Regions from separate parts of the Psychrosphaera sp. HA2-10 genome, predicted to be linked through region 2. Evidence: predicted binding sites of a transcription regulator. Region 2 holds the regulator's gene; the other holds the start of a gene.
The links. Region 2 encodes sigma-54, which starts transcription at its own class of promoters, with help from an activator protein. Its sites were predicted from a motif close to GTTGGCACGNNNNTNGNNT; they were not measured.
Positions count from the first base shown of each region.

Region 1: the regulator sigma-54 is predicted to act here: its motif matches at 2,866-2,884, upstream of ACZ1GV_RS12110 (PspA/IM30 family protein).

Region 1 covers NZ_CM146341.1:2,662,937-2,678,864, forward strand. The annotation lists gene ACZ1GV_RS12085 (TIGR04219 family outer membrane beta-barrel protein) at 1-86, opposite strand, end outside; gene ACZ1GV_RS12090 (DUF2333 family protein) at 93-1,070, opposite strand; gene ACZ1GV_RS12095 (copper chaperone PCu(A)C) at 1,086-1,529, opposite strand; gene ACZ1GV_RS12100 (hypothetical protein) at 1,597-1,923, opposite strand; gene ACZ1GV_RS12105 (PspC domain-containing protein) at 1,939-2,148, opposite strand; gene ACZ1GV_RS12110 (PspA/IM30 family protein) at 2,159-2,818, opposite strand; gene ACZ1GV_RS12115 (hypothetical protein) at 3,315-3,548, opposite strand; gene dusA (tRNA dihydrouridine(20/20a) synthase DusA) at 3,718-4,710, opposite strand; gene katG (catalase/peroxidase HPI) at 4,939-7,191, shown strand; gene ACZ1GV_RS12130 (hypothetical protein) at 7,389-7,919, opposite strand; rRNA gene rrf (5S ribosomal RNA) at 8,279-8,393, opposite strand; rRNA gene ACZ1GV_RS12140 (23S ribosomal RNA) at 8,546-11,424, opposite strand; tRNA gene ACZ1GV_RS12145 (tRNA-Ala) at 11,724-11,799, opposite strand; tRNA gene ACZ1GV_RS12150 (tRNA-Ile) at 11,845-11,921, opposite strand; rRNA gene ACZ1GV_RS12155 (16S ribosomal RNA) at 12,030-13,563, opposite strand; gene ACZ1GV_RS12160 (RNA recognition motif domain-containing protein) at 14,150-14,566, shown strand; gene trmA (tRNA (uridine(54)-C5)-methyltransferase TrmA) at 14,685-15,782, shown strand.
Region 2 covers NZ_CM146341.1:2,359,871-2,375,798, forward strand. The annotation lists gene ahpF (alkyl hydroperoxide reductase subunit F) at 1-967, opposite strand, end outside; gene ahpC (alkyl hydroperoxide reductase subunit C) at 1,025-1,588, opposite strand; gene ACZ1GV_RS10780 (LysR substrate-binding domain-containing protein) at 1,738-2,643, shown strand; gene murA (UDP-N-acetylglucosamine 1-carboxyvinyltransferase) at 2,739-3,998, opposite strand; gene ACZ1GV_RS10790 (BolA family protein) at 4,011-4,268, opposite strand; gene ACZ1GV_RS10795 (STAS domain-containing protein) at 4,284-4,583, opposite strand; gene ACZ1GV_RS10800 (ABC transporter substrate-binding protein) at 4,590-5,225, opposite strand; gene mlaD (outer membrane lipid asymmetry maintenance protein MlaD) at 5,229-5,699, opposite strand; gene mlaE (lipid asymmetry maintenance ABC transporter permease subunit MlaE) at 5,715-6,491, opposite strand; gene mlaF (phospholipid ABC transporter ATP-binding protein MlaF) at 6,488-7,321, opposite strand; gene ACZ1GV_RS10820 (calcium/sodium antiporter) at 7,559-8,524, shown strand; gene ACZ1GV_RS10825 (KpsF/GutQ family sugar-phosphate isomerase) at 8,541-9,506, shown strand; gene kdsC (3-deoxy-manno-octulosonate-8-phosphatase KdsC) at 9,506-10,072, shown strand; gene lptC (LPS export ABC transporter periplasmic protein LptC) at 10,072-10,629, shown strand; gene lptA (lipopolysaccharide transport periplasmic protein LptA) at 10,622-11,110, shown strand; gene lptB (LPS export ABC transporter ATP-binding protein) at 11,126-11,851, shown strand; gene ACZ1GV_RS10850 (RNA polymerase factor sigma-54) at 11,904-13,397, shown strand; gene hpf (ribosome hibernation promoting factor) at 13,431-13,718, shown strand; gene ptsN (PTS IIA-like nitrogen regulatory protein PtsN) at 13,810-14,259, shown strand; gene rapZ (RNase adapter RapZ) at 14,262-15,122, shown strand; gene ACZ1GV_RS10870 (HPr family phosphocarrier protein) at 15,136-15,405, shown strand; gene mgtE (magnesium transporter) at 15,505-15,928, shown strand, end outside.

The sequences.
Region 1 (15,928 bases), 300 kb from region 2:
AAACTGAAAATATCTTTTGCGTAAAGAGGTGACGCAATGATTAACAAAGAGACCAACGCGATAACTTTCAAAACTGACACAAACATAGTAGCTTAACCCTGCGTTAATAATGTTTTAAGGTCGATAATTGCAGCATTTGCTCTTGAAATATAATTAGCCATTACAAGAGAGTGATTTGCTAACACTCCAAATCCACTGCCATTTAATATCATTGGGCTCCAAATAGCTTGTTGTGTCGCTTCTAGCTCTCGGATAATTTGTTTCAAACTTGTTTGCGCATTTTTTTTCTGTAATGTGCTAGCAAAGTCGATTTCAACCGCTTTCAAAAAGTGCAATAGTGCCCAGCTTGCACCCTTAGCTTCATAAAACACATCATCTATTTTCCACCAACTCGTTTGTACCATTTGGCTCTTGGCAGTTTGTGTGGATTGTATCGCAGCAGTGTCACCTGCTAAATCTATGTTAATGCGATCTTGGCCAACGCTCGCGCTTAATCTTTGACTTAAACTTCCTAGGCGTTTTTCTACTTCATTTAACCAGTCTTTTAAATTATCAGCACGTGCATAAAATTGTGCAGAACCTTGCTGCTCATCGCTTAATGAATCACGGTACTTTTCTAGAGCTTCTACAGCCATACGATAAGAAGACTCCGAGCTTGGTAGAGCCCACGAGTTATGGTCAATACTGAACTGTGGTTGCGCGACTTTTAGATACGGATTTTCTACCGATTGAGATTGAGAGCGACTGAAATCTCGACGCAACGCCAATGCTAAATCCCTGCTCATTTCTAACGCACCAAATTCAAATGCAGGAATATTATCTAGAAATACAGAAGGCGGTGCGATGTCATTTGATAAGTAGCCACCCGGTTTATCGAGAAGTACTTTTGTTACTTCAATTAAAGTATGTGTTGTTGTAAAGCCTGTAACCGGTGTTGTGTTTAATTGCTTTGCTTTTGAAAGGGCGCGCTCTTCTACAGAAAATACATCCGGCATGAAACTCCAGTATTGTGCCAGTAAAATAGACAGAACGACAATAGCTCCAAGGCCTGCTGCTAACCACTTTTGCATTTTTTTGACCTTCTTTTAGTGATGGTGATGTTTTACTTTTATTGACTCAACATTAAACGGGATAATGAATTTGTCACCACTTCTTGTTTCAAAGGTAACATCTACAAGATTATTACCTTTAAGACCTGGCTCAACGTCTAAAAACATTAAGTGTAGTCCACCAGACTGAAAAACTACTGTTTCACCTACTGGTATTTTTACTTCTTGCTGTTGATACATTCGCATAACCCCATTTGTCATTTCATGATTATGGAATTCTAATACCCTTGATGCATTACTCTGAGCATTAACAAGTACTACGTCAGATTCACCATTATTGGTTAATTTCAAATATCCTACGGTATTTTTCATACCTGGTATTGGTGCACGAACTGAGGCATCCGTCGCTGAAATCGATAAGTCAGCTATTGCATTTGTGCTAGCCAATAATAAACCTAATAAAAGTACAATTATTTTCATTTCATACACCTAACAAAGTTATTTAATAATAATCATACCGTAACCTAGGTCTTGATTGGATATTTATTTATTGATTTTTATCGTTTCGAGAAAATACTAAATAAGCGATCACTGCCAACAAGACAATCGGCCAAGTAGCTGTGAGCCCTGCTAATATTATCCCACCAACTACCATAGCAAACACAACAAATAGTCCAGCGAACAAACTTATAAATGCAACAGCAAGACCAAAAAACACTATGATTGCGACACCAAAACCAATAATATTTTCTGTTATTCCTCCAATACTTACCCAGTGATTAAACCCTTCCATATTGAAGTAAAAAGTTGGTAGTAAACTTAATATAAAACATATACCTAGTAGATATAGAGTAAATTTAAAAAAACTAGCCATGACGCTCCCCTTCAATTAGTAGTATTTCCGAGTTGGCATCAAAATAGACGCCAATAGATAACCAAAAATAGCTGCTGACGGGTAAAACAAACCAAATATCACGGTTCCGGTTCGAACAGCCCAAACAGGCAGATTAAAGTGCTTTGCCATACCAGCACACACACCCGTTAACTTTCTATTTAATGCATCTTTAGTGATTGGATTACCGACATATTCATTTTTCATAACTTTGCTCCTACGCGTTCGCTAATTTTTGCTTTAATTGTGCCAATTGCTCGTCAACTTTTGATTCGACTTCTAGCTTCTTAAACTCATCTTGCAAATTACTTGATGTATAGTCATATGCATCCGCTTGGCTTTCTAGGTCATCTACTTTGCGCTGCAATGCTTCATAACGATTGCTGATCATATCAATCTTGTTACTATCCATTACTTGTTGAGAGCGTTGGCGGACAGATGCTGACTCATGACGTCGATTAGAGCTTTTTAACTTATCTTTTACTTCTGCTAGCTTTACATGTAATTGACTAGTGTCCGATGATATTGTTTCTAAATCTGTTTCTATTCTTACTAGTTGCGCCTTAAATACTTCAGCTTCGCTAGATGTTTTTTCTTTTTGGACTAATGCATCTCTTGCTAAATCTTCCCGACCTTTATTAAGTGCCAATTCCGCTTTAACCTGCCACTCATTTTGCTGCTTTAAGATCAATTCCAAATCTCTAGTGATATGCTTTTTTTCAGCAATTAAACTAGCTGCATGTGTGCGAGCCTCAACCAAAGCCTCTTCCATATCTTGGGCAATTAGTCTTAACATATGTTCTGGTTTTTCAGCCTTATCTAAAGCCGCATTTAGGTTAGCGTTTACTACATCAACAAATCTATTTAGTACACCCATGGGAATCTCCTGATCGTTTAGTGGGTTAATCAAAATCACTTTTATACTTTCAATCGCCGTGCCACCCTAATAAACACCATAAGTAACTGTTTTTATTAGAAATTAATTAGATCGGCTAAAACGCCATACTTTAAAACATTTACTTGGTGGTTAAGTTGACCAACTTTTGAGCAAATCAACCAGCACTCTAATCTTGCAGTTCTAAGAGTTGTACTAGCGCTTCAGAAACATGAGTTTTAGTTTGAAAATTTGGCGCAACTTTATAAGTCGTAGTTGTTTTAGATTTGGAATTTGGAATTTGGAATTTGGAATTTGGAATTTGGAGGAGTGAAGCAACTTAAGCAAATTGACTACAAACTAATTTGCTTATTTAAGTATGAAAAAATCGCATTAACAAAGCTAGAGGAGTTGACTGCATTTACGATAACGTAAACTACTCCCAAGCTAATGACAGGCAATATCGAAACAACTAACAGCGTTAACGAACTCACCATAATTATTCACTTGCTTCGTTGTTTGTGCTGCTTACACGTTTCGCTAATTTTACTATGTGTCTAACTTGTAAGATGTCAGTGTCTAAAATAGATAACTGAGTGTTATGGTGAACCTGCTTCTGCACTGTGGTAACTTGCTCATTTATCAACTTATTCAAGTCTTGAGTATCAGATAACGAACTTATTGAAACAGGTGTATTTAGAACTAGGCTGCTGATTAAAACTAATGATTGCATGACTTATCTCCTGATGTTTTATGTTTAGTCGGAGATACTATTACAAAGGTTGTGCCAAGCTTTGAATAAAAAAAGACCCTTATAAAATGGGCCTTTCAAGGTTTGTGTGTACAAACATAAAGTTTTAAATTTTTACCAAAAGTTACTCAGTGGTAAATTTAACCACTTTTTAGTCAATTCCTCTTTCGCGAAAAAATTCGGTGGCTTCTAGTATAAGCTCTTTACCTTTTTTCTCTGTTTTAACTGCATTTTCGCTTAAATATCGACGCCATATTTTCGCGCCCGGCAAGCCTAAATATAAGCCCATCATATGACGTAAAACATGCCATGCACGACCGTCATTCATTTCATGTTTAGTAATGTAGTCGGACATTTTTTCTAATACGCCAGAGCGAGTAATCTTGGCATGATCGTCTTTGTAAATAACTTCATCAACATCAGCCATTATGTAAGGATTTTGATAAACCTCGCGACCAACCATCACGCCATCGACGTGCTTTAAGTGCTCAAGACTCTCATCTAAAGTTTTAACACCGCCGTTGATGATAATTTCCAGTTCAGGAAACATCTCTTTAATTTTATATACACGGTCGTAGTCAAGTGGCGGTATATCACGATTTTCTTTTGGACTAAGGCCTGTAAGCCAAGCTTTTCGTGCGTGTATGATAAACGTTTCACAACCAGCAGCTTTAACTTTGGTAACAAAATCTAATAAAAATTCAAAGCTATCTTGATCATCAATGCCGATACGAGACTTCACCGTAATAGGGATAGTTGTCACCGCTTTCATTGCTGCAACACATTCCGCTACCAACTCCGGTTTTGCCATTAGACAGGCGCCAAACATGCCATTTTGAACACGATCTGATGGACAACCTACATTTAAGTTTACTTCGTCGTAACCTCGTTCTTCGGCTAGCTTGGCACAGTGCGCTAACGCTTCTGGATCGCTACCACCTAACTGTAAAGCGACAGGTTGCTCTTCTTTATTAAACTTTAAAAAGTCATTTTTACCGTGAATGATTGCACCAGTAGTGACCATCTCCGTATACAAAACCGAATATTTTGACATAGTGCGATAAAAATAACGACAGTGACGGTCGGTCCAATCCAGCATTGGCGCTACGCAAAAACGGCGATCTAACTTATTAACTGACGACATAAAAACCCTAAAATTTTTTCAAACGAATATACGTAGAAAGCAAAATATCACTAATTATAACACTGGCAACTTGACCTCAATAGGCTTTCCTAGCTTTTTGCCTTGTTATTTTATTTATGTTCTAAAAAACAGAATTTAGGGTTCAGTATTATGAATTGTCGATACTTGAAATCTGCTTCTATCATTTGCAGGCTAGCTAAAAATAAATTCCATATGGAGGAAATAAAAATGAAATTAGCTAAATTAACATCAAGCCTGATGGTTGCCGGTCTTATTCTCAGTGGTAGTTTATCGTCACAGACCGCAAACGCTTCAGAACAATCTAGCCAGTCTGAGTTTTCTGGCTCAAATGCTAAAACGAATAGCTTTTGGTGGCCAAAACAACTTAACCTAAGCCCTTTGCGCCAGCACTCACCAGAATCTAATCCATATGGTGCAGATTTTGATTATGGTGAAGCTTTCCTAACTTTAGATATCAAAGAAGTAAAAAGTGATATTGAGACTGTTTTAAAAACCTCTCAAGACTGGTGGCCAGCGGATTATGGTCATTATGGTCCTTTTATGATTCGAATGGCTTGGCATAGTGCCGGGGTATACCGAGTAAATGATGGTCGTGGCGGCGCGGCAGGTGGTCAACAACGGTTTGATCCACTAAACAGTTGGCCCGATAACGCAAACTTAGACAAAGCTCGCCGTCTATTATGGCCTGTCAAACAGAAGTATGGGCGTAATCTATCTTGGGCAGATTTAATGGTATTGGCAGGTAACGTATCTCTTGAATCAATGGGTTTTAAAACTTTTGGTTTTGCCGGTGGTCGTGCTGATGATTGGGAACCAGACTTAGTTTACTGGGGACCAGAAACCAAAATGTTGGACGACAAGCGTCGTGACAAAAAAGGCAAACTTAAAGGCCCTCTTGCTGCAGTAGAAATGGGACTAATTTATGTTAACCCTGAAGGCCCTCATGGTGTTCCAGATCCTTTATTAGCCGCAAACGACATTCGTATGTCATTTGGTCGTATGGCAATGAATGATGAAGAAATTGTTGCTCTTATTGCAGGTGGTCATACATTCGGTAAAGCCCATGGAGCTAAAAAGCCAAAAGATTGTGTTGGTGCAGAGCCAGCAGCTGCGGCTATTGAAGACCAAGGCATAGGTTGGAAAAATAAATGTGGAACTGGTAAGGGTGCAGATACAACCACGAGTGGTTTGGAAGGAGCATGGACCGTGACACCAACTCAATGGTCTACAAACTATCTGGATAACCTAATGATGTTTAACTGGGTTCAAACTAAAAGTCCTGCTGGCGCCACACAATGGATACCGGACGACAAAGCCGCGGCCAATTTAGTTCCAGATGCTCACATTAAAGGTAAGCGTCACGCGCCTATTATGTTTACAACTGACATCGCATTAAAAGAAGATCCTAAGTTTAGAGAAATTGTTGAACGTTTCCGTAAAGACCCTTCTCAATATGAACTGGCATTTGCGAAAGCGTGGTTTAAATTAACACATCGTGACATGGGCCCTAAAGCGCGTTACATAGGACAGGAGGTTCCTTCGGAAGATTTACTATGGCAAGACCCACTTCCTAAAGCGGACTATAAAACCATTTCTAATAGTGATGTTAAAAAACTTAAGAAACAGATTTTGGATTTAGGTATTACTGGTCCTGAGCTAATCAGAACAGCTTGGTCAGCAGCATCTACCCACCGAGTAACCGATATGCGTGGTGGTGTGAATGGTGCCCGTATTGCTTTAGAGCCTCAAGTTAATTGGGAAGTAAATAATCCTAAAGAACTTAAAAAGGTTCTAAGTGCTTTGAAAAAAGTGCAGGAGACTTTTAATAACAGTTCTCGTAGTAAAAAGGTTTCCTTGGCAGACTTGATTGTATTAGGCGGTGCCGTAGCTATCGAAGAAGCAGCTAAAAAAGGTGGCGTAAAAGTAGAAGTACCTTTTGTTGCTGGTCGTGTTGATGCAACTCAGAATACAACTGATATTCAATCTTTTAACTACTTAAAACCAACAGCCGATGCATTTAGAAATTACTACGATGCGTCAAGCTACATGGGCCCAACAGAGATGATGGTAGATAAGGCAAACATGCTAGGTTTAACTGTACCAGAAATGACAGTTTTACTTGGAGGTCTTCGTAGTTTAGATGCAAATATTAATGGAAAGGATCACGGGGTATTTACAAATAAGCCTGGTACTTTATCTAATGACTTTTTCGTAAACCTTTTAGATATGGGAACCGTCTGGAACAAAACATCGACCGAAGGTGTTTACGAAGGTAAAGATCGTAAAACAGGTAAACTAAAATGGACAGCAACACCGGTGGATCTCATTTTTGGTTCAAACTCAGAATTGCGTTCTGTTGCTGAAGTTTACGCTTCAAACGACGCTGATGAGAAATTTGTGAATGACTTCATTTCAGTGTGGGTCAAAGTAATGCAATTAGATAGATTTGATATTAAATAGCTTTTGCATCTACCTTTTTAGTGAATGATTATTATTAATAATTTACTATCAATAGATGTTAAGCCTAATAAAACATGCTGTTAAAGCTATTCAAATAGCGCTTTTATTAAGGTCACGTTTAACGTGGCCTTTTTTATTATAAACATCTATATACTCGCGGTTAGAACATCTGTAGCTAGACATGAAATATTTGTAGGCTATAGCGCCTTCTTCTTTTTGTAACGCTTTTTCACAATAAAAGCTTGGTATTCCATTAAGTCTTGGTAACTGGATTTAGTTATATTTTCTATAGGTGAGTGATAACTGACATCTCTCAACCATTCTATGTTATATGGGCATTTCTTTATTAATCTACGGATTACCTTTCGCGTATCAACATAATCCATGTCTACAGTTTTATAAAATAAAGCTTCTGCAAACATAGTAGGGGTTACACAATAATAGTTGTTACTATCTGACTGTAGGAATTTACCATCGAAAGACGATACCGCTAGGTTAGAGTTTGGTTTAGGTATGTGAATAGTTACACTCCCTTTAACCAATGTTTTGCCTGTCTTTTGTTTAAACCCTAATGATTCAAAAAACGAAATAACGTATTTGCGTTGGCCAATAGAAAGCACATCGTAATCATTTCTGACAAAAAAATTATCGTCGTATACCGTGATTAAAGGCAAGCCATCTAAAGCATATAGATTGTTATCTCTATTTAGTACTGAAAAGTCTATCATTTAGGCAAGTTCCAAAATTAAAAACTCTATTTGTTCAACTTATTATTACGAGTATAACAGCACTTAGATCATAGGAAAGCTGTGGATGAAAGTGACTTTTAAACACTGAAAGTGAATATGGAAAGCGAAGAAGCACTGAATCGTGGTGGTTGGGTATAAATTTGAGGCAATAAAAAACCCCGGCGCAGAGCAGGATGCTCAAGTGCCGCGCAGGCAGGATGCCTAAGAGTGGCCACCTTGATGGTTTTAAGGAATTCTAAACGAAAAAAACCGCGACGAAGCAGTGAATCGTGGTGGTTGGGTATAAATTTGAGGCAATAAAAAACCCCTCGCACCAAGTGCAAGGGGTTAGTATGGGAGCCTGGCGGTGAGCTACTCTCGCATAGCAAATGCTACACTACCATCGCCGCAGCTGCGTTTCACTTCTGAGTTCGAAATGGAATCAGGTGGTTCCACAGCGCTATTGCCACCAGGCAAAGCTGTTTGTAATCGATGTTTAATAAACACCGCTTACTTAAATTGTCTTAACAATTAGAAAGCCAGCACCGCATCAGCAGTACTTTAAAATAAGGTAATATTGTTTTAATAATTTTGACCATCAGTGCTCAAGAACACTTAAGCGTTGTATGGTTAAGCCTCACGGGCAATTAGTATAAGTTAGCTTAATGCCTCACAGCACTTCCACACCTTACCTATCAACGTTGTAGTCTTCAACGACCCTTTAGGACAGTTAAACTGTCAGGGATGACTCATCTCGAGGCTCGCTTCCCGCTTAGATGCTTTCAGCGGTTATCGATTCCGAACGTAGCTACCGGGCAATGCCATTGGCATGACAACCCGAACACCAGCGGTTCGTCCACTCCGGTCCTCTCGTACTAGGAGCAGCCCCTCTCAATCATCCAACGCCCACGGCAGATAGGGACCGAACTGTCTCACGACGTTCTAAACCCAGCTCGCGTACCACTTTAAATGGCGAACAGCCATACCCTTGGGACCGACTTCAGCCCCAGGATGTGATGAGCCGACATCGAGGTGCCAAACACCGCCGTCGATATGAACTCTTGGGCGGTATCAGCCTGTTATCCCCGGAGTACCTTTTATCCGTTGAGCGATGGCCCTTCCATACAGAGCCACCGGATCACTATGACCTACTTTCGTACCTGCTCGACGTGTCTGTCTCGCAGTTAAGCTTGCTTCTACCATTACACTAACCGTACGATGTCCGACCGTACTTAGCAAACCTTCGTGCTCCTCCGTTACTCTTTGGGAGGAGACCGCCCCAGTCAAACTACCCACCAGACACTGTCCACAACCCCGATAAGGGGCCAATGTTAGAACATCAAACATACAAGGGTGGTATTTCAAGGATGGCTCCACCTGAACTGGCGTCCAAGTTTCATAGCCTCCCACCTATCCTACACATGTAGGCTCAATGTTCAGTGTCAAGCTGTAGTAAAGGTTCACGGGGTCTTTCCGTCTAGCCGCGGGTACACAGCATCTTCACTGCGATTTCAATTTCACTGAGTCTCGGGTGGAGACAGCGTGGCCATCATTACACCATTCGTGCAGGTCGGAACTTACCCGACAAGGAATTTCGCTACCTTAGGACCGTTATAGTTACGGCCGCCGTTTACCGGGGCTTCGATCATGAGCTTCTCTTGCGATAACCCAATCAATTAACCTTCCGGCACCGGGCAGGTGTCACACCCTATACGTCATCTTTCGATTTAGCAGAGTGCTGTGTTTTTAATAAACAGTTGCAGCCACCAGGTCACTGCGACCCACTTCAGCTCCGGCAGCAAGTGCCTTCACCTAATGTGGGCGTACCTTCTCCCGAAGTTACGGTACCATTTTGCCTAGTTCCTTCACCCGAGTTCTCTCAAGCGCCTTAGTATTCTCTACCTGACCACCTGTGTCGGTTTGGGGTACGGTTCTTAATCATCTGAAGCTTAGAGGCTTTTCCTGGAAGTATGGCATCAATGACTTCATCACCTTAGTGACTCGTCTCGTATCTCAGTATTAGCCGCCCGGATTTACCTAAGCAGCCTACCTACATACTTTCACACGGACAACCATCGCCGTGCTCACCTAGCCTTCTCCGTCCCCCCATCGCAATGATTAAAAGTACAGAAATATTAATCTGTTTCCCATCGACTACGCATTTCTGCCTCGCCTTAGGGGCCGACTTACCCTACCCTGATTAGCATGGGATAGGAACCCTTGGTCTTTCGGCGTGGGGGTTTTTCACCCCCATTATCGTTACTCATGTCAACATTCGCACTTCTGATATGTCCAGCACACTTCTCAATGCACCTTCAGCCACTTACAGAACGCTCCCCTACCTAGCGAATAAATTCGCTACCGCAGCTTCGGTGTTATGCTTAGCCCCGTTACATCTTCCGCGCAGGCCGACTCGACTAGTGAGCTATTACGCTTTCTTTAAAGGGTGGCTGCTTCTAAGCCAACCTCCTAGCTGTCTAAGCCTTCCCACATCGTTTCCCACTTAGCATAAACTTTGGGACCTTAGCTGGCGGTCTGGGTTGTTTCCCTCTCCACGACGAACGTTAGCACCCGCCGTGTGTCTCCCGGATATTACTTTACGGTATTCGGAGTTTGCATGGGGTTGGTAAGCCGGGATGGCCCCCTAGCCCAAACAGTGCTCTACCCCCGTAAGTATTCGTCCGAGGCTCTACCTAAATAGATTTCGGGGAGAACCAGCTATCTCCCGGTTTGATTAGCCTTTCACTCCTAGCCACAGGTCATCCCCTAACTTTTCAACGTTAGTGGGTTCGGTCCTCCAGTTGATGTTACTCAACCTTCAACCTGCCCATGGCTAGATCACCGGGTTTCGGGTCTATACCTTGCAACTTATTCGCCCAGTTAAGACTCGGTTTCCCTACGGCTCCCCTATTCGGTTAACCTTGCTACAAAATATAAGTCGTTGACCCATTATACAAAAGGTACGCAGTCACAGAACAAGTCTGCTCCTACTGCTTGTACGTATACGGTTTCAGGTTCTATTTCACTCCCCTCACAGGGGTTCTTTTCGCCTTTCCCTCACGGTACTGGTTCACTATCGGTCAATTGGGAGTATTTAGCCTTAGAGGATGGTCCCCCTATCTTCAGTCAAGGTTTCTCGTGCCCCGACCTACTTAATATGTCCAACATGGCTTGTCGTGTACGGGACTATCACCCACTATCGTTGCACTTTCCAGAGCATTCCACTAAACCATGCTGATTCGGCTGTTTCCCGTTCGCTCGCCGCTACTTAGGAAATCTCGGTTGATTTCTTTTCCTCCGGGTACTTAGATGTTTCAGTTCTCCGGGTTCGCTTCGCATAGCTATGTATTCACTATACGATACCCTAAAAAGGGTGGGTTTCCCCATTCGGAAATTCTGGTTTATAACGGTTTTTATCACCTTAACCAGACTTATCGCAGATTAACACGTCCTTCATCGCCTCCAATTGCCAAGGCATCCACCGTATACGCTTATTCACTTAACCATACAACCTTAAATGCTCTCGCAAATTCAGTCGTATATTATGTGTCATATTTATTGGTTACTTGACTTGTATAAGGTCAAGAACCTGACATAAATAACGCTTGAGTTTTCTCTTACAGTGATAATCAAAATTATTTTTTTAGTTGTTGAATAACAAATAAATAAACAATAATGTTTACCTTATTTTTTTATCAGCTTTCCAAATTGTTAAAGAGCATGAGTTTATAAAAAACTCTAAACGATGCACACTAACTAATGTGTATGGTTTAGGGTTTTGAATCGAGAAACTGAGTGTCAGTATGGTGGAGCTACGCGGGATCGAACCGCGGACCTCTTGAATGCAAATCAAGCGCTCTCCCAGCTGAGCTATAGCCCCATACTGAAGTCACGTCATTAAAACGATTGTTCCAAATCGATGATTTGGTAGGCCTGGGCAGACTTGAACTGCCGACCTCACCCTTATCAGGGGTGCGCTCTAACCAGCTGAGCTACAGGCCTATCGTTTATGCTACAAACTCTCGAATGCAGCTAACAGCTTGCAGCTTTCTCGCTCATTATTCGTAATTAATTATTTGTGTGAACACTCTAAAGGTGTAACTTCGTTTATAAGGAGGTGATCCAGCCGCAGGTTCCCCTACGGCTACCTTGTTACGACTTCACCCCAGTCATGAACCACAAAGTGGTAAGCGCCCTCCCGAAGGTTAAGCTACCTACTTCTTTTGCAGCCCACTCCCATGGTGTGACGGGCGGTGTGTACAAGGCCCGGGAACGTATTCACCGTGGCATTCTGATCCACGATTACTAGCGATTCCGACTTCATGGAGTCGAGTTGCAGACTCCAATCCGGACTACGACAAGCTTTATGGGATCCGCTTACTCTCGCGAGTTCGCAACCCTTTGTACTTGCCATTGTAGCACGTGTGTAGCCCATCTCGTAAGGGCCATGATGACTTGACGTCGTCCCCACCTTCCTCCGGTTTGTCACCGGCAGTCTCCTTAGAGTTCCCACCATTACGTGCTGGCAACTAAGGATAAGGGTTGCGCTCGTTGCGGGACTTAACCCAACATTTCACAACACGAGCTGACGACAGCCATGCAGCACCTGTCTCATAGTTCCCGAAGGCACTAAAGCGTCTCTGCTAAATTCTATGGATGTCAAGAGATGGTAAGGTTCTTCGCGTTGCATCGAATTAAACCACATGCTCCACCGCTTGTGCGGGCCCCCGTCAATTCATTTGAGTTTTAACCTTGCGGCCGTACTCCCCAGGCGGTCTACTTAATGCGTTAGCTGCGCAAGACAACTCTTAAGAGTCAAACTGCTAGTAGACATCGTTTACGGCGTGGACTACCAGGGTATCTAATCCTGTTTGCTACCCACGCTTTCGTACATGAGCGTCAGTGTCGACCCAGGTGGCTGCCTTCGCCATTGGTATTCCTTCAGATCTCTACGCATTTCACCGCTACACCTGAAATTCTACCACCCTCTGTCGCACTCTAGCCATCCAGTTTCAAATGCAGTTCCCAGGTTGAGCCCGGGGCTTTCACATCTGACTTAAATGGCCGCCTGCGTACGCTTTACGCCCAGTAATTCCGATTAACGCTCGCACCCTCCGTATTACCGCGGCTGCTGGCACGGAGTTAGCCGGTGCTTCTTCTGCGAGTAACGTCACACCTAGCCGGTATTAACGACTAAGCTTTCCTCCTCGCTGAAAGTGCTTTACAACCCGAAGGCCTTCTTCACACACGCGGCATGGCTGCATCAGGCTTTCGCCCATTGTGCAATATTCCCCACTGCTGCCTCCCGTAGGAGTCTGGACCGTGTCTCAGTTCCAGTGTGGCTGATCATCCTCTCAGACCAGCTAGGGATCGTCGGCTTGGTGAGCCTTTACCTCACCAACTACCTAATCCCACTTGGGCTTCTCTAAAGGCGGGAGCCGAAGCCCCCTTTGAGCCGTAGCTATCATGCGGTATTAGCAGTCGTTTCCAACTGTTGTCCCCCACCTAAAGGCAAATTCCCAAGCATTACTCACCCGTCCGCCACTCGTCAGCAACTAGCAAGCTAGTTCTGTTACCGTTCGACTTGCATGTGTTAGGCCTGCCGCCAGCGTTCAATCTGAGCCATGATCAAACTCTTCACTTAAAAGTTTAATCGCTACCCATTGAATTCTGTTCAAATAAATTTTCGTTCAGACACTCAATCAATAGTTTACAAGTGCTAGCCTGTTTCCTAAGAAACTCTAGCGTGTTTGTTACTACTCTTCGGAGTGCCCACACAAATAATTAATTACAAATTGTTAAAGAACGTTCAGAGCCTTTCTGCTCTTGGTCGAGACCTTGTCTCAACCGGGATGCGCATTCTACACTTCCCTAATTCGTTGTCAACGTTTTTATCAAATCTTTTTCAATATTTTGAAGAAGTTTTCTAAACCGTTTTGAGCCTCATCTCACAACCTTTACTTAACGTTTCGAGCTGTTTGATGTCTCCCTGACAACGAGGACGCATTTTAGGGAGTTTTAGAAATAGCGCAAGCACTAATTGCAAATAATCCGATCTTTTTAGATCGTTTGAACAGATCTTGTTCGATCTGTGTAAAAAATGGATCATTCTGCTAAATTATGACCAAGAAATAACTTGTAAATCCCTCTGTAGGTAATAGTATATGCCTTACGTGAACGATCACGTGTTTACATTTATGTTTTTTAAAACTTTTTTGAGAGTATGGAATATGTCTTTTAATTCTTCGGTATTCGTACCGTCTATAGTAGTAGCAGTTATCGGTGCGGTTCTTTTTCATTTTGTTGGTTCTGAAGTCCCTGCATCTGCAGCCTTTGCGATTGGTGCGGTAGTAGCAGGTCTTGCTGCTTCATTCACTGGTTCTTCAGAAGAGCAGGCAGCAAATACAACAACGTTATATGTGGGTAACCTTCCTTATCGTGCAAACGAAGGAAGTGTTCGTGAGCTTTTCAGCGAATACGGTACCGTGTTTTCTGTTCGTTTATTACGAGATAAACAAACAGGCAAGCGTCGTGGTTTCGGTTTTGTAGAGATCGCAACGGCAGATAGCACTAAAGTGATCGACTCTTTGAATGACTTTGAGTTTCAAGAACGTATGCTTAAAGTACGTTTAGCAAACGACAAGTAATTCACACTTAACTTTAAGAAAAGGTCGCATTAGCGGCCTTTTTTATTGCCAAATTTAGTGTTTTAGTCATTTATTGAGTAAAATGCATCATTATGTCCATTATTATGAATTTATCCCTATGCCATTAAGTTCGATCAAACCAGAACAATACGACTCGCTATTAGACAAAAAGATCCAAATTGTTAATGAACAGTTTAGTGAATTTTCTATCCCACCTATAGATGTATATAAATCGCCTACACTGCATTACCGTATGCGTTCAGAATTCAGAGTCTGGCATGACGGCGACGATCTGTTTCACATCATGTTCGACAAGGAAACTAAAGAAAAGATCCGAATAGATCACTTTCCACCAGCAAGTGAGCTTATTAATAGTGTGATGAAAGACATCATTGACGAGCTAAAGCCAAACGAAGTGCTGCGCCGGAAACTGTTTCAAATAGACTACCTTTCTACCCTAACCGGAGAAGTATTGGTGAGCCTGCTTTATCACAAACAGTTAGACGACGAGTGGATTGAACAATGTAAGGCCTTAAAATCTCGCCTATCTGAGAAATACACAATTAACTTTGTTGGGCGTGCCAGAAAGCAAAAGGTAATTTTAGATCGTGATTTTGTCATTGAAGAACTAAACGTCGATGGCAAGCCTTACATATATAAGCAAGTAGAAAACAGTTTTACCCAGCCAAACGCTAAGCTATGTGAAGATATGTTGAGCTGGGCCAAAAATGCAAAGCCATATACTGGTGACCTGCTAGAGCTATACTGCGGTGCAGGTAACTTCTCACTCGCATTAGCTGATAAGTTTGATCGCGTGCTCGCTACCGAGATATCTAAAACCTCAGTACAAGCCGCTCAATACAATATAGAGGCAAACAAAATAGACAACGTTGATATTATAAGAATGTCAGCGGAAGACTTTACCGAAGCGATGAATGGAACACGTACATTTAATCGATTAGAAGGTATCGATTTAAAGAGTTACAACTGCAATACAATTTTAGTCGATCCGCCTAGAGCAGGTTTAGACGATGACACGGTTAAAATGGTTCAACAATATGAAACCATCATATATATATCGTGTAATCCTAATACCCTGCACGACAACTTATTAGAGTTAAGTAAAACACACGACGTTTCAAAGTTTGCTGTGTTTGATCAATTCCCATATACCGATCATTTAGAGTGTGGGGTTGTTCTTACGGCTAAGTCTTAGTCTTAGTCTTAGTCTTAGTCTTAAAGATCTTTCGGTAATAAAAAGCCCACTCAAGTGATTATGCTTGGTGGGCTCTTCTCGAAAACATACTTCAACCTGACGCTTTGGCCTAAGTAGATCAATAATGGAGCTTTAGTAATAGCACT
Region 2 (15,928 bases):
CACCAGTGGCAATAATTAAAGACTTAGTTTCGATTACTTCACCTGAACTTAGATAAACTTTCTTAATTTTACCTTTTTCTACTTTATCTACACGCAAATGCTCCTTGCGAGTGATTTCGTAATCGTTCATGTGAGCTAACATGTTATTTGTTAACTCTGTGCCAGTTGTTTTGCTAACAGAAATTAGGTTTTCAATATCAACTGTATCTTTAACTTGCCCACCAATTCGATCGGCAACCATAGTCACAGCTAAACCCTTACGAGCACTGTATATTGCTGCGGCTACGCCAGCTGGACCGCCACCTATGATAGTAACGTCTTGTAATGGCAGTGCATCGGCTTGATCAGCAGACAGGTCTACCGGAGCTACTTTTAAAAGCTTATCAACTAACTGCGCAGTATCAATTTTACCGTTAGCAAAGACTTCACCATTTAGATAAACGCTCGGAACACCTTGAATATTGCGTTGTTCGATTAACTCAGGATATAGTCCGCCATCAATCATCTCGGTAGATATATTTTCATTCAACAGAGCAAATTGGTTTAACGCCTGAACTACATCAGGGCAGTTATGGCAACTCAAACTAATAAAAACTTCAAAGTTTAGTTTTTTATCTACGTTTTGAATTAGACGCATTAATTGCTTATCTAATTTTAAATCGGTACCCGCTGACTGCAATATCGCTAAAATCAACGAATTAAATTCATGACCTGAAGGTATTCCAGAAAAGAAAATACCATTAAACGTCCCATCCACTTCTAAACCAAAACTGATAGGACTTCTTAATACCTCAGAGACATCTCTTTCTTCGATGTGCAATTGTGAAGACACTGAACAAACTTGAGTTAAAAATTCTTTTAATTCCTGACGTTTTGGGTGCTCGCCTGTTTGCAGCACTAAAGTTACATCATTCGTCATGTCTTCTGTGTAGGCTTTAAGGGCCTTTAAAATATCGTTACTTAACATTTTTAACTCTCCTTTAGCGAAGGTGCTCAAAAGAGCACCTTACTACTTTGCTATCTATTAAATTTTGCCAACTAAATCTAGGCTTGGAGTCAATGTCGCTTCACCTTGCTCCCATGCCGCTGGACATACTTCACCGTCATTGTCGCGAACGTATTGCGCAGCTTTAACTTTGCGTAGCATGTCTTTTGCTGAACGGCCGATACCACCTGCATGAATCTCTGCAACTTGGATGATTCCATCTGGATCCGCTAAGAATGTGCCGCGATCTGCCATGTGATCTTCTTCGATCATCACATCAAAACCACGAGTAATGTGGCCAGTTTGGTCACCTAGCATTGGGAATTTGATTTTGCCAATCGCTTCACTTGAGTCATGCCATGCTTTGTGAGAGAAGTGAGTGTCAGTTGACACTGAGTATACTTCTACACCTAAGCCTTGTAGTTCTTCGTACTGGTTAGCCATATCTTCTAATTCAGTTGGACAAACAAATGTGAAGTCAGCTGGGTAAAATAAGAAAATAGCCCACTTACCTTTTACATCTTCCGATGTAACTGTTGTAAATTCACCATTGTGAAAAGCTTGAGCCGTAAACTCTGGGATTGATTTTCCGATTAAAGACATATTGATTTCCTCATTTCTTTTTTATGTTTAAGTAACACCCACTGTATTGTGAGGTGCTTTATTTCGATGAAGTGAGAATAGAGGACTTGAGTAATTTAGAAAAATTGATTAATTTGAATTATATATTCAATAAAACAGAACCACGTAACATGATCTCTTTAAAACAACTATCGTATGCCCTTGCTGTTCAGGACGAAATGCACTTTAAAAAGGCTGCAGACGCTTGTAACGTATCGCAGTCAGCCCTGAGTACTGCAATTACAGAATTGGAGAAACAACTTGGCATACAAATATTTGAGCGCAACAATAAGCAAGTGCTTATCACTCCAGCAGGGCAAGTATTATTAAAAACAGCACAAAATATAAAATTACAAGTTGATGATTTATATAAATTATCCCAAATGAATAAATTACCGCTTAGTACGCCAATGAACATTGGTGTGATTCCAACTATCGGACCTTATTTACTGCCTAAAGTATTACCAGACGTTAGAAAACAATACCCTAACTTTAAGCTTCATCTAGTAGAAGATCAGTCTCATGTTCTTGTTGATAAAGTAAGAAAAGGTGACTTAGATTGCGCTATTTTAGCGTTACCATATGATATTGAAGGCTTAATGGCGTTTGAGTTCTGGCAAGAGGATTTTTATTGGGTATCTCACAAAGATGAATGCCCAAGTAATCTGCAAGAGATATCAAGCAAAGATATGAAAATTGAACGACTGATGTTATTGAAGGATGGTCATTGCTTAAAAGATCATGCTTTAGCTGCTTGCAGTTTTGATCAACACAACAATAATGCTGATTTTAACTCAACCAGTTTAAACACCCTGATTCAAATGGTGGTTGGTAAACTTGGCACAACATTAGTACCCGAGATGGCGCTAGATCAACTTATACATACCGAATCTGAATTACGTGCAGTACATCTCAATGAGCCAGGCCCACATAGACGCTTAGCTTTTATTATTAGACCGAACTATGGTGGTACGAAAAACATAGAGATACTTATGGATATTTTTAAGGCTCAATTGTCTCTAATTAAAACTAAATAAATTTGCTTTAGCTTTAGCCTTAGCAAAATACTAGTGCAATAAAAAAGGGCCATTGGCCCTTTTTTATCATTTAAGACTAAAACAAAACCGTCTGATTAGTTGTCGACACGAGTTATGTCTGCGCCTAAACCAACAAACTTTTGTTCTATGTTTTCATAACCACGATCTATGTGGAACACTTCATCTAACTGAGTTGTGCCTGTTGCTATTAAACCTGCAATAACAAGACTAGCAGAGGCTCGCAAGTCGGTAGAAACAACCTGAGCACCCATCAAATCTGATTTTTCAGGACAGATAGCTGTATTACCCTCTAATTGAATGTTCGCGCCCATGCGTCGTAATTCTGGTACGTGCATAAAACGGTTTTCAAAAATAGTTTCGGTTATTGTGCCAACCCCATTTGCAACTACATTTAGTATGGTGAATTGAGCTTGCATATCCGTTGGAAAACCAGGGTGAGGAAGGGTTTTGATATTTACTGCTTTTAACTCACGACCCGTCATATCAATTGTGATACTCGTATCGTCCCAAGTGACCATTGCATTTGCATCTAACAGTTTTTCAATAACTGGTTCAACTAAGCGATAATCTGTATTTTTACAAACTACTTTCCCGCCAGTTACAGCTGCTGCAACTAAAAAGGTTCCTGTTTCAATGCGGTCTGGTAAAATCGTGTGTTTACAACCGTGAAGCTGCTCTACACCTTCGATAGTAATATTATTGCTTCCTGCTCCAGATATTTTTGCACCCATCTTGTTTAGGCATACAGCCAAATCAACGATTTCAGGCTCACGCGCGGCATTTTCAAGAACAGTCGTTCCCTCAGCTAACGTCGCAGCCATCATTAGATTTTCAGTCGCGCCGACACTTATTGTGCTCATATAAATACGAGCACCTTTCAGTCGGCCATCAACTTTGGCGTTTACATAGCCTGCTTCAACAGATATTTCTGCACCTAGCTTTTTAAGTCCTTCAATATGCAAGTCAACCGGTCTGGCGCCTATTGCGCAACCACCAGGAAGCGATACTTCAGCATGCCCAAAACGAGCAAGTAATGGACCTAAAACTAAAATCGATGCTCGCATTTTGTTTACAAGTTCATAAGGCGCTACGGTTGAGTTAATACTACCCGCATCAATTTCGATTTCATGACCGTTGTTAATGACTTTGGTACCAAACTGCTCTAGAAGCTGACAGGTAAAAGTAATATCTCTTAAGTTCGGAACGTTATCATAATGACACACTTCCGTTGTCAAAATAGAACTAATAAGAATAGGTAATGCGGCGTTTTTGGCACCTGATATTGTGACTTCGCCATTTAGCGAGTTGCCACCTTTTATAAGCAATTTTTCCATAAGAAGTTCTATCTAAAGCAGTGATTGAAGTTTTTTGTCTTTTTGCCAAGCGGCAGGGGTATAAGTTTTGATACTTACGGCGTGCATACTGCCATCGGCAATATTCGCTAACAAAGGTTTGTATACCAATTGTTGTTGTTTAACTCGTGATAACGATTCGAAAACCTCACCTACAGCGGTGATTTGATAGTGTGAACCGTCTGATTTTACAATAACTTCGTCAAGCGTTAAGTTCTCTAAAAGAACTTCTTTTACCTTTTCAATATCCATCACAAATCCAAATATCTAACTACAATTGTCATTTTTCAATGGTAGTAACTCTAACACGTTGCTAATACTGGCTAAAGCTAATAATTGTTGTGGTGCATTTATTATTGATACCGTTTGGTGTGATTGGTAGTGAGAAATCAGTTTAAGCAACCATGCAAGGCCAGCTGTATCAGTGCTTTCAACTTTACATAAGTCTAATATTGTCGGTCCAGTGATAGCAGGAAATTTGTAGCAACTAGGATGCCCTAGCGCAAAGCGATCTAATGCACCAGTTATCAATAAATGATTATCGTTTAACGTGAATGACACTGACATAATATTTTAGTTACCTAAATCTTTTTTAACGATCGGTTTTTCTGCTTTCTCGAGCAATAAATGAGTAACAGACTCGATACCTTGCTGGCGGATAAGGTTTTGCAACTCAGCTCGCTTGCTATCCAACACAGATACGCCTTCAGCAATCATGTCATAAGCGCTCCATTCGCCTGTCTTGGAATTCTTTCGCAACTTAAAATCAATGCGAATATCTGGCTTACCCTCGTCTAATACTCGAGTCTTAACTACCACTATTTTCTGACCGTCGATTGGATAAGCAGGTTCAAAAACCACTTGCTGATCATCATATAACGTCAGAATACCCGCATAAGTTGCCACCAAATACTTTTGGAATGCATCATAAAAAGCTTCGCGCTGCTCTTCCGTACTTACTCGGTAATATGGGCCTAGTACCATCGCTGCTGCGTATTTATGGTTAATGGAAGGAGCTAATTGCTCGGTAACCACCACTCGTAGAACTTCCGGATTCTCAACAATTTGTTTTTGCTCGGCAGTAATACGCTTAAACAACGCATCCGCTACACCTCTAACCAACTCAAAAGGGTTGTCATTAGAGTTAGCTGCTGGAGCTACAAAACTTACCAATAAAAAACTTAATAAAATTACATACAGTTTTTTCATATCTTAATTATCACTTCCTTGGTTAAATAAGAATTGGCCTATCAACTCTTCTAATACCAGAGCTGACTTAGTGTCTTCAATATAATCACCATCTTTTAAAATAGCGACTGTCTCATCAATAAAACCAGGCTCCAAGCCTAGGTACTGCTCACCTAACAAGCCTGACGTTAAAATTGCAATAGAGCTGGTATCCGGAAAGTTATCGTATTGAGCATCAATAGCGAGTGTTGCCACTGGAGCATAATCAACAGGATCTAATTGAATAGACTCAACTCGACCAACAACCACACCACCAACCTTAACCGCTGAACGAACTTTTAAACCACCAATATTGCTAAACTTAGCTTTTAATTGGTAAGTCTCTCCTGAGCCGGACATACCTTGGCTAGCGACGTTTAGCGCCAAAAATATAACCGCGGCAATACCAAGTGCCACAAAAAAACCAACTAATACTTCTATTTTTCTTGATGTCATCATCTTTCCCTTAAATTAGCTGCCAAACATGACGGCAGTTAATACAAAATCTAAACCTAAAACCGCTAACGAAGCTTGTACTACTGTTTGTGTGGTTGCTTGGCTAATACCCTCAGACGTTGGTATTGCATCATATCCTCGATATAGAGCAATCCAGGTAACAACAAAAGCAAACACTACACTTTTAATTACGCCATTTAAAACATCATCTCGAAAATCAACACTTGCCTGCATTATTGACCAAAAGCTACCGTGATCTACGCCTAACCATTCAACGCCTACTAAGTGCCCACCAAGTATACCAACAGATGAGAATAGCAACGCCAGTATTGGCATGCTAAATACCCCAGCCCAAAATCGTGGTGCGACAACACGCTTAATTGGATCAACAGCCATCATCTCTAGTGACGTTAATTGTTCTGTTGCTTTCATTAAGCCTATCTCAGCGGTTAATGCAGAACCTGCACGACCAGCAAACAACAAGGCGGTAACGACCGGGCCCAGCTCTCTGAGCAACGCTAACGATACCATTGGCCCTAAACTTTCTTCGGCTCCATAATCAATAAGAACAGTATAGCCTTGTAATGCTAGTACCATGCCGATAAACAAACCCGAAACTAATATAATAATCAGTGATTGCACACCTACTACATAAACTTGTTTTAAAAATAACGGGAACGCTTTAAAAACATTAAATCGACCTACAATTGCGCCAAATAGCATACTAGATGCTCGTCCAATTGAAGCCATTTTCTCGATGGTATTTTTACCTAACGTTTGTAACGTCTTCATTTAGACCCCGTCATTAAATCTTGTTGCAGTGTTTCGGCAGCAAAGTGGAAAGGAACAGGTCCATCGGCTTCGCCTCGCAAGAATTGCTGCACTAACTCAGACTCACTTTCTAATAGTTGCTCTTTAGTCCCATGTCCGATAACTCTCTTATCAGCCATGATGTACAAATAGTCCGCGATTTCCATCACTTCCTTAACATCATGTGACACTACGATACTTGTTAAGTTTAATGATGAATTTAAATCTCTTATCAAACGAACTAAAACACCCATCGAGATTGGATCTTGACCAACAAAAGGTTCATCAAACATTATTAATTCTGGGTCAAGCGCTATCGAACGTGCTAATGCAGCCCGGCGAGCCATACCACCTGATAACTCAGCAGGCATTAAATCTCTCGCGCCTCTTAGACCTACTGCTTCAAGTTTTAATAACACCATGGTGCGAATAATATCTTCAGGTAATGAAGTGTGTTCTCTAATTGGAAATGCAACATTATCGAATACGGTCATGTCGGTAAATAAGGCGCCACTTTGAAACAGCATGCTCATTTTTTCGCGAACTTTGTACAGGGCAGAACGAGACAATTTAGGAATGTTATTACCAGCTACTAAAATATCGCCGGTATCAGGCATAAGTTGACCACCAATAAGCCTTAACATTGTCGTTTTGCCTATACCGCTTGGTCCCATAATCGCTGTTATCTTTCCTTTTGGAAACTTTAGCGATATATCATCGTAGATAACGCGGTCGCCTCTAGAAAACGTAACATTCTTTAACTCTACCAAAGCCTCAGGCTGGTGATCAGAATCTGAAGAATTTTTATTCACCTTGTCTCCGCTTAATTAGTGGTATGCCCATTGATCGGACATTGTATTGATTAATGCGCCAATTAGCTATGTTTGAAATGTTAAAAATTATGAATTTCAAATAACTTTTTAGTCTAATTATAAATTTGTCTAAGAATTAACTAACTATAAGTGAAAACAGCAATATATTTTGCTTTCTGGCGCGACTAACGCCACAATAACGGTACTATTTTATCAATATTTTTAAGTTTCTTTATCATGTTAATCGCTTCAATTATTCTGATTATCTCTTTTGCTGTTTTAGTGTGGGGCGCAGACAAGTTTGTGTACGGTGCATCAGGTTTAGCTAAAAACCTTGGAATATCACCAATGATCATTGGTCTAACGATAGTTGCAATGGGTTCATCTGCACCCGAAATTATGGTTTCGGCTAACGCTGCGTTAAAGGGTGCGACAGACACGTCCGTTGGTAATGCCATTGGTTCGAATATTACTAATATTCTTTTAGTCTTGGGTATCACTACTTTAGTTCGCCCGTTATTAGTTTCATCCTCAACGCTGTATCGAGAAATGCCAGTTTTATTAGGGTTTACTCTATTGGCTTGGTGGGTATTAGCCGACAACTATTTGTCTTTTAATGAAGGAATATTACTTCTCGTCTTGTTTTTCGTATTTATCGGCTACCTCATTTACCTAGCAAAACGTCCTAATTCGGCTGCAACTGATTTACTCCTTGCAGAAGTTGAAGGTGACATTCCTGATAACCTCCCAACTCTTAATGCCGTGTTTTGGGTTATTGCGGGTTTAGTTTTATTGCCATTAAGTTCTCACTTTTTAGTAGACTCTGCTGTCATAATTGCTCAGCACTTTGGAATAAGCGAGCTCGTTATTGGCTTAACTATCATAGCAATCGGTACAAGCTTACCTGAGCTCGCCGCCAGTGTTGCCGGCGTTTTAAAAGGTGAAGATGACATGGCCATAGGTAATGTTATCGGCTCTAACATTTTTAATATTCTTGCGGTATTGTCAGTAGGGGCGTTAATTAACCCTAGCGAAATTGACCCATCGGCTGCATCGCGTGATATTTTTGTGATGATAGGTGCAACTGTATTATTGTTAATTATGGCAATGAGTTTTGCGCAACGCACTCGACGTATAAATCGCGTTGAAGGTTTTATTTTACTGTCTGCGTTTGTTGGTTATCAATTCTTGCTATTTGCCTAAGTTTAAGGTTTTAACTATGAATCCTTTAGTTTTATCTGCATTAAAAGTTATCGAAATTGAAAAAAATGCGATAGAGAATTTAGTCCAATCTTGTGACGAAAATTTTGTTGCCGCGTGTAATATTATTATGGGTTGTAAAGGCCGAGTGATAGTAACGGGCATGGGCAAGTCGGGACACATAGCTAATAAAATTGCAGCTACGTTAGCAAGCACAGGCACTCCTGCATTTTATGTTCATCCAGGCGAAGCAAGCCATGGCGATTTAGGAATGTTCACTAAACAAGACGTTGTCCTTGCGCTTTCGAACAGTGGCGAAACGTCTGAAATTGTTACTCTACTGCCAGTTTTAAAACGATTTGGTTGTCATATCATTGCTATGACAGGTAATAAACAATCAACTTTAGCGCAAAACAGCGATGTTCATCTATTTTCAGGTGTAGAAGAAGAAGCCTGCCCGCTAGGCTTAGCACCGACCGCTTCAACGACGGCAAGCCTTGTACTTGGCGATGCCCTCGCCGTTTCACTATTGGAAGCAAAAGGTTTTACAGCAGAAGACTTTGCACTAAGCCACCCCGGAGGTGCTTTAGGTCGTAAGTTATTACTAACAAACAAAGATATAATGCATACAGAAGATCGCATCCCTGTTGTTAGCGATCAAGCAACCTTAAAAGAAGCGATAATCGAAATGTCCGCCAAAGGTCTTGGCATGACTGGTATCACCGACAAGGACAACACCTTGATTGGTATTTTTACCGACGGTGATTTACGCCGCTGGTTAGATCATGACTCATTTAAAACGGATCTTAAAATTACCAATATAATGACGACAAACGCTACCTCTTCAAAAGCCAACGTATTAGCAGCTGAAACGTTAACTTTAATGGAAGCCAAAAAAATTAGTTGTTTATTTGTCATTGACGAGCACAACAAACCCATCGGTGCGCTTAATATGCATGATTTACTGAAGGCTGGAGTTATTTAATGAAACGATTTGAAACCTGGTATCAAAAAGTCTCAACTGACGTCAGTGCTCGCGCTAAGAATATTAAATTGCTTATTTGTGATATTGATGGCGTGTTTTCAGATGGTTCTGTATACATGGCTAATAACGGTGAAGAACTCAAAGCATTTAATACAAAAGATGGCTTCGGGCTTAAGTCTTTAATGAATATAGGATGTGAAGTTGCAGTCATTACCGGGCGACGCTCTAAAATTGTTGAAGACCGAATGACAAGCCTAGGCGTGAAATACATATATCAAGGTATGGAAACAAAACTAATCGGTTTTGATCAACTGTGTGCAGACTTATCCGTCACCCCATCACAAGTTGCTTTTATTGGTGATGATTTCCCTGATGTACCAGTGATGCAAAAAGTCGGGTTGGCTATTTCAGTTGCCGACGGCCATCCTTATGTAAAAGAGATTGCACACTACTGTACCGTTACTCATGGCGGAAAAGGTGCCGTGCGCGAGTTAACCGATCTGCTAATCATGGCACAAAAAGGTGAAGCGTTTATTACCAGTAATTTTGAAGGTTCAAGTACCTAATGAGACTTAGATTACTTGTTCTCCTTATTTTTGTTGGCATCAGCCTTTACCTTTGGTTTCCAGCTTTTACCAATCAAAGTAATGCTGATGACTCAGAAGAGCCTGTGTTAACGCCTGACTTCACTGCAACATTACTGCATCAAGAAATGTTCGACAAAAACGGTACTTTAAAGCAAGAGGTGTTCTCACAAAAAATGGAACACTACGCCCAGTTAGCTTTGACTTACTTCGAGCAGCCCGAATTTATTATTTATCAAAACAATGCTCCGTTTTGGCGATTAGCCGCAGATCTTGGCAGTGTTCAAGATGGCCGACTAACCTTAGACAGTAACGTTAAAATGTACCAGTTAACCAATAACGAACTCGTAACCAGTATTGAAACCCAATACTTAGAAATAGATCTCGACACTCAAGTCGTTGAGACCGACAAGCCAATTATAATTCGCGGTGAAAAAACAACTATTGAAGGGCAAGGTCTAACTGCCGATCTTAAAGCTCAAACAGTGAAACTTAAACATCACGTAAGAACAATTTTAAAAGGGACGAAAAATGACTAAATTCATCAAGATGACGCTTGTTATGCTTGCGTTTGTTGGCGTTAACGCTTTTGCTAACGACGATCTGATTATTGATTCTAAAAACCAAGATCTTGATTACAAAAATAACACTATGTATTTCAGCGGTAACGTAAAAATACAACAAGGGACGCTCACGATCACTGCTGATGAATTATATGTAATTACAAAAGACGGCGTAGGCGAAAAACTAATAGCAAAAGGCAAACCTGCTCGCTTTTTGCAAAATGATCCTAATAACGAAGCATTAGAGGCCACAGCATTAGAAGTCGTTTATATGATTAATGAGCGTATTTTAGAATTGAATGGCCAAGCTAAATATAAGCAAGGTAGCTCGATTGTTGAAAGTGGTAATATCGTATTTGATTTAAATGCACAAAGAGTCAAAGCTGATGGCGACAAGTCCACAGGTGGTCGTGTAACTACTACGATAAAAACGAAAAAAACACAGCCAAATAATTAAGTAGAGAAATTAAATATGACCAAGTTGGTGGCAAAGCACTTAGCCAAATCCTATAAAAGTCGTCAAGTTGTTAAAGATGTGAGCTTGTCGGTAGAAGCTGGTCAAGTAGTTGGCTTGTTAGGACCAAATGGCGCCGGTAAAACAACAACTTTTTACATGATTGTTGGTTTAGTGCCTAACGATAAAGGCTTAATTCAGCTTGATGATATCGATTTGAGTCACGAACCGATGCATGTAAGAGCTCGCAAAGGCATTGGTTATTTACCACAAGAATCGTCTATCTTTAAAAAGCTGACAGTTTCACAAAACATAATGTCGGTACTAGAGATGCGAAAAGATATCGATGCAAACCAACAAGCTGATTTGCTTGATGACTTAATTGCTGAATTCCATATTGATCATATTCGCGATAGTCTTGGCATGGCATTGTCTGGTGGTGAGCGACGCCGCGTAGAAATTGCAAGGGCATTGGCTGCCGATCCAAAAATTATTCTATTAGATGAGCCTTTTGCGGGTGTTGATCCTATATCTGTCATAGATATAAAGAAAATAATTCAACAATTAACAGCAAAGGGAATTGGTGTACTTATTACCGATCATAATGTCCGTGAAACACTTGATGTCTGCGAAAAAGCCTATATCGTTAGTCATGGAGAGCTTATTGCTGAGGGAACTCCGGCTCAAGTGCTAGAAAGTGACATAGTTAAGAAAGTTTATCTTGGTGACCAGTTCAAACTTTGATATTTTGGTAGCACGAATAAGTTTATTTTAGTCAGTACTTTACTGGGATCAAATGAGACCAACATTACAACTTAAAATGGGTCAGCAGTTAACAATGACCCCGCAATTACAGCAGGCTATTCGTCTGTTGCAGTTGTCGTCATTAGAATTGCAACAAGAGATCCAAGAAGCCTTGGATAGTAATCCTTTGTTGGAAGCTGATGAAGAGCATGGCTCAGTTGAACAAATCGATTTACCACAGGACAACCATGATCGTCATGAAAATGAAGCCTCTGTTTCATCTAACGACGACGATATCGAGTGGACGCGAGAAGAACGCGATACAAACGAAAATATACAAGATCAGACCATAAGTGATGACTTGCCCACAGATTCCAGTTGGGATGACTACATGAGCGCAGCTCCTGCAAGCTCAGGCCCTGCTTACGACGGTGAAGACACCGTTTATCAAGGTGAAACAACTGTTGATATTCAAGACCATCTAAAATGGCAATTAAATCTATCCCCTTTTTCCGAACATGACTTAGCTATTGCAACAGCCATTATTGATGCTATTGATGACAAAGGCTTTTTGACGGTATCTGTTGAGGATATCGTTGAGTCTGTAGACATAGAAGATGTTGAGATAGAGGAAGTTGAAGCGGTTTTAAAACGCATCCAACACTTTGATCCCATTGGTGTTGCAACGCGAGGGTTACAAGAGTGCTTGTTGGTTCAGTTAAAGCAATATAGTCCTGACACACCTTGGCGTGAAGAGGCTATTGAACTTATTGCTGAAAATATCGACCTCTTAGCGAACCGTGATTATCGCACTATAATTCGCAAAACAAGATTAAAAGAATCAGAATTAAAAGAAGCACTAGACTTGATTCAACAACTGAATCCAAATCCCGCAAGCCTAGTTATAAAAGACGAAATTGACTATGTAATTCCAGATGTTACCGTCGTAAAGAAAAAAGGTCGTTGGTTAGTAGAGCTAAATCCTAATTCTATGCCTAAAATTAAAGTGAACGAACAATATGCTTCACTGTCTAAAACTTCAACCAATAGCTCTGATGCGCAATTTGTTCGTTCACACTTACAAGAAGCAAAATGGTTTATTAAAAGTTTAGAAAGCAGAAACGACACTTTATTGAAGGTATCTAATTGTATCGTGCAACAACAACAAGCATTTTTTGAATACGGACCAGAGGCGATGAAACCAATGGTTCTAAATGATGTAGCAGAAATGGTCGATATGCATGAGTCCACGATATCGCGTGTGACAACACAAAAGTTCATGCACACTCCCAGAGGAATCTTTGAGTTAAAGTATTTCTTTTCTAGCCACGTTAGCACCGAAAATGGTGGTGAATGTTCATCCACTGCAATACGGGCTTTAATAAGAAAGTTAGTTGCTGCAGAAAACCAAGCAAAACCGTTAAGTGACAGTAAGATTGCTGATATTCTGGCCGAACAGGGCATCCAAGTAGCCAGAAGAACTATCGCAAAATACCGGGAATCGTTAAACATTCCCCCTTCAAACCAGAGAAAACGATTGGTTTAACAATCCATTTTATCAATTCAGAAGGAAGTGCATATGCAAATTAATTTAACTTGTCGTCATGTCGATGCAACAGAGTCTTTAAAAGAGTATGTTGATACGAAATTTGCAAAGTTAGAACGTCATTTTGACCATATTAATAACGTCCACGTGATTTTAGACGTTGAGAAACTCAACCAAAAAGCAGAAGCAACCATGCACGTAAATGGTGGTGAACTATTTGCGGCATCCGAGCATACTGATATGTATGCTGCAATTGATTCCTTAATTGATAAACTTGACCGTCAAGTAATTAAACATAAAGAAAAGTTAACTAGACATTAACTCTTTTTATTAATTTTAAAGCGCCATGGACGGTGCTTTTAACCAATCTTTTGAGATTTAAATCAAAAGAGTAAAGCAGTAAAAGATAACCATGAATGTAAAGCTACTCCTGCGACCTGAGTGCACAAAAGTGCTGACAGATTGCCAAAGCAAGAAAAAGATCCTCGAACACATCGCAGAGATCGCGAGTACAAAATTACCAGATCTCACTTGCACAGATATACTCTCGAGTTTGATGAATCGAGAAAAGTTGGGAAGCACAGGAATAGGAAATGGCGTTGCTATTCCTCATGGAAAAATAAAACCAAATGAAAGCCCAGTGGCGGTATTAATTGTTATCCACCCTGGCATTGATTACGATGCAATAGACAATAGACCAGTTGACGTATTTTTTGCGTTACTCGTTCCCGAAGATCAGTGTGATGTGCATTTAAATACGTTAGCATCAATCGCAGAGATTTTTGATAATAAAGAAATGCTTCGTAAAATAAGAAGCGCCGAAACTGATAATGATCTTTACCAAATAATTGAAGCTGCTTAATCATGCATATATTTATCGTTAGTGGCCGTTCAGGCTCAGGGAAGACTGTCGTATTAAGAGTACTAGAGGATCTAGGCTACTATTGCGTAGATAATTTACCGGTTAATCTATTACCTGCATTATCACACTCCTTATCTAAAAATTATCCTCAAGTTGCCGTCAGTATTGACGTTAGAAACTTACCCAGCTCTGAACAAGAGTTAATGGATAATTTAGATTTCTTACCTAAAGGCGTAAAGACGACCGTTCTATATATAGATGCTAAAGATGACGTATTAATTCGTCGCTATAGTGAAACAAGACGCCTACACCCTTTAACCAAAGGTGATGCGTCATTACCTGATGCAATCGCACAGGAGAGTAAGCTTTTAGATGGGTTATCGTCTAGAGCAGATTTATATATTGATACCTCGGATTTAAATGTTCATCAACTAACCGAGATGGTGAGAGAAAAGATATTAGGGAAGTCTGATAAAGAACTTATTATTACGTTCGAGTCCTTCGGTTTTAAATATGGTGTACCAAATGATATCGATTTTGTATTTGACGCTCGATTTCTACCAAACCCTCATTGGGAACCAGAGCTTAGAGCATTAACCGGTTTAGACTTACCTGTGAAAGATTTTTTCTCTAGTCAACCACTTGTGAATAAATTCATATTTCAAATCAATAACTTTATGTCCACCTGGCTACCTCACTTAGAGCGTAATAATCGTAGTTATTTAACGATCGCAATAGGCTGCACCGGAGGAAAGCATAGGTCTGTATATATTGCTGAAACGCTAGCTGAGCAATTCCGTTCTCGTGGAAAAAATGTAAAAACTCGCCATCGAGAGATGAGCCGTTATTTAGAGCAACTGTAAGGTCACAACCCCAGTGTTATCACGAACAATTACAATCCAGAATAAGCTTGGGTTACATGCAAGGGCTGCGACGAAATTGGCGCAACTCGCCTTACAATTTGATGCAAAAGTTCAAATACAACAAGGTGATAAAACCGCCAGTGCGGATAGCGTCATGGGCTTACTAATGCTTGCAAGTAATCAAGGTAAAGAGATACACGTTACCGCAACTGGGAGCGATGAAAAGCAAGCTCTCGAAGCTATTTGTGAACTTATTTCTAATCGTTTTGATGAATCTGAATAACTAATTATCTCGCTACAAAAACAACCAGTTACTATCATAAAACGCTAATCTAAGTTAGACTTGTGCACAAGGTAAACAACAGAAACCTACGCTCAAGAAATGCCAGAACTACTAGAACAAGAATATACAATTCCTATTAATGAACTTAATACTGCCATCAGTGACGGTATGTTTGTTCGTGTGCGGAATATGCTTGATTCTATGGCCGCAAATGACATTGCACTGTTGTTACATTCTTCTCCTCCAAAAAGTCGTGCCGTTATTTGGCAACTCATTGACAGTAGTATTCAAGGCGACGTTTTAGAAGAGCTTTCCGATGAAGTTCGTAATCCAATATTACGAGCAATGGAACCGGAAAGAGTTGCTGAGGCTGCTACTAATCTTGACGACGATGACTTTTCAGAAGTACTAAGAAGTATGCCCGATGCTGTTTATCGTCGAGTGCTGAAGAGCATGGATAAACAAGATCAAGCGCGCGCAGAGAGAGTGATGTCATATGAAGAAGACTCTGCAGCGGCACTAA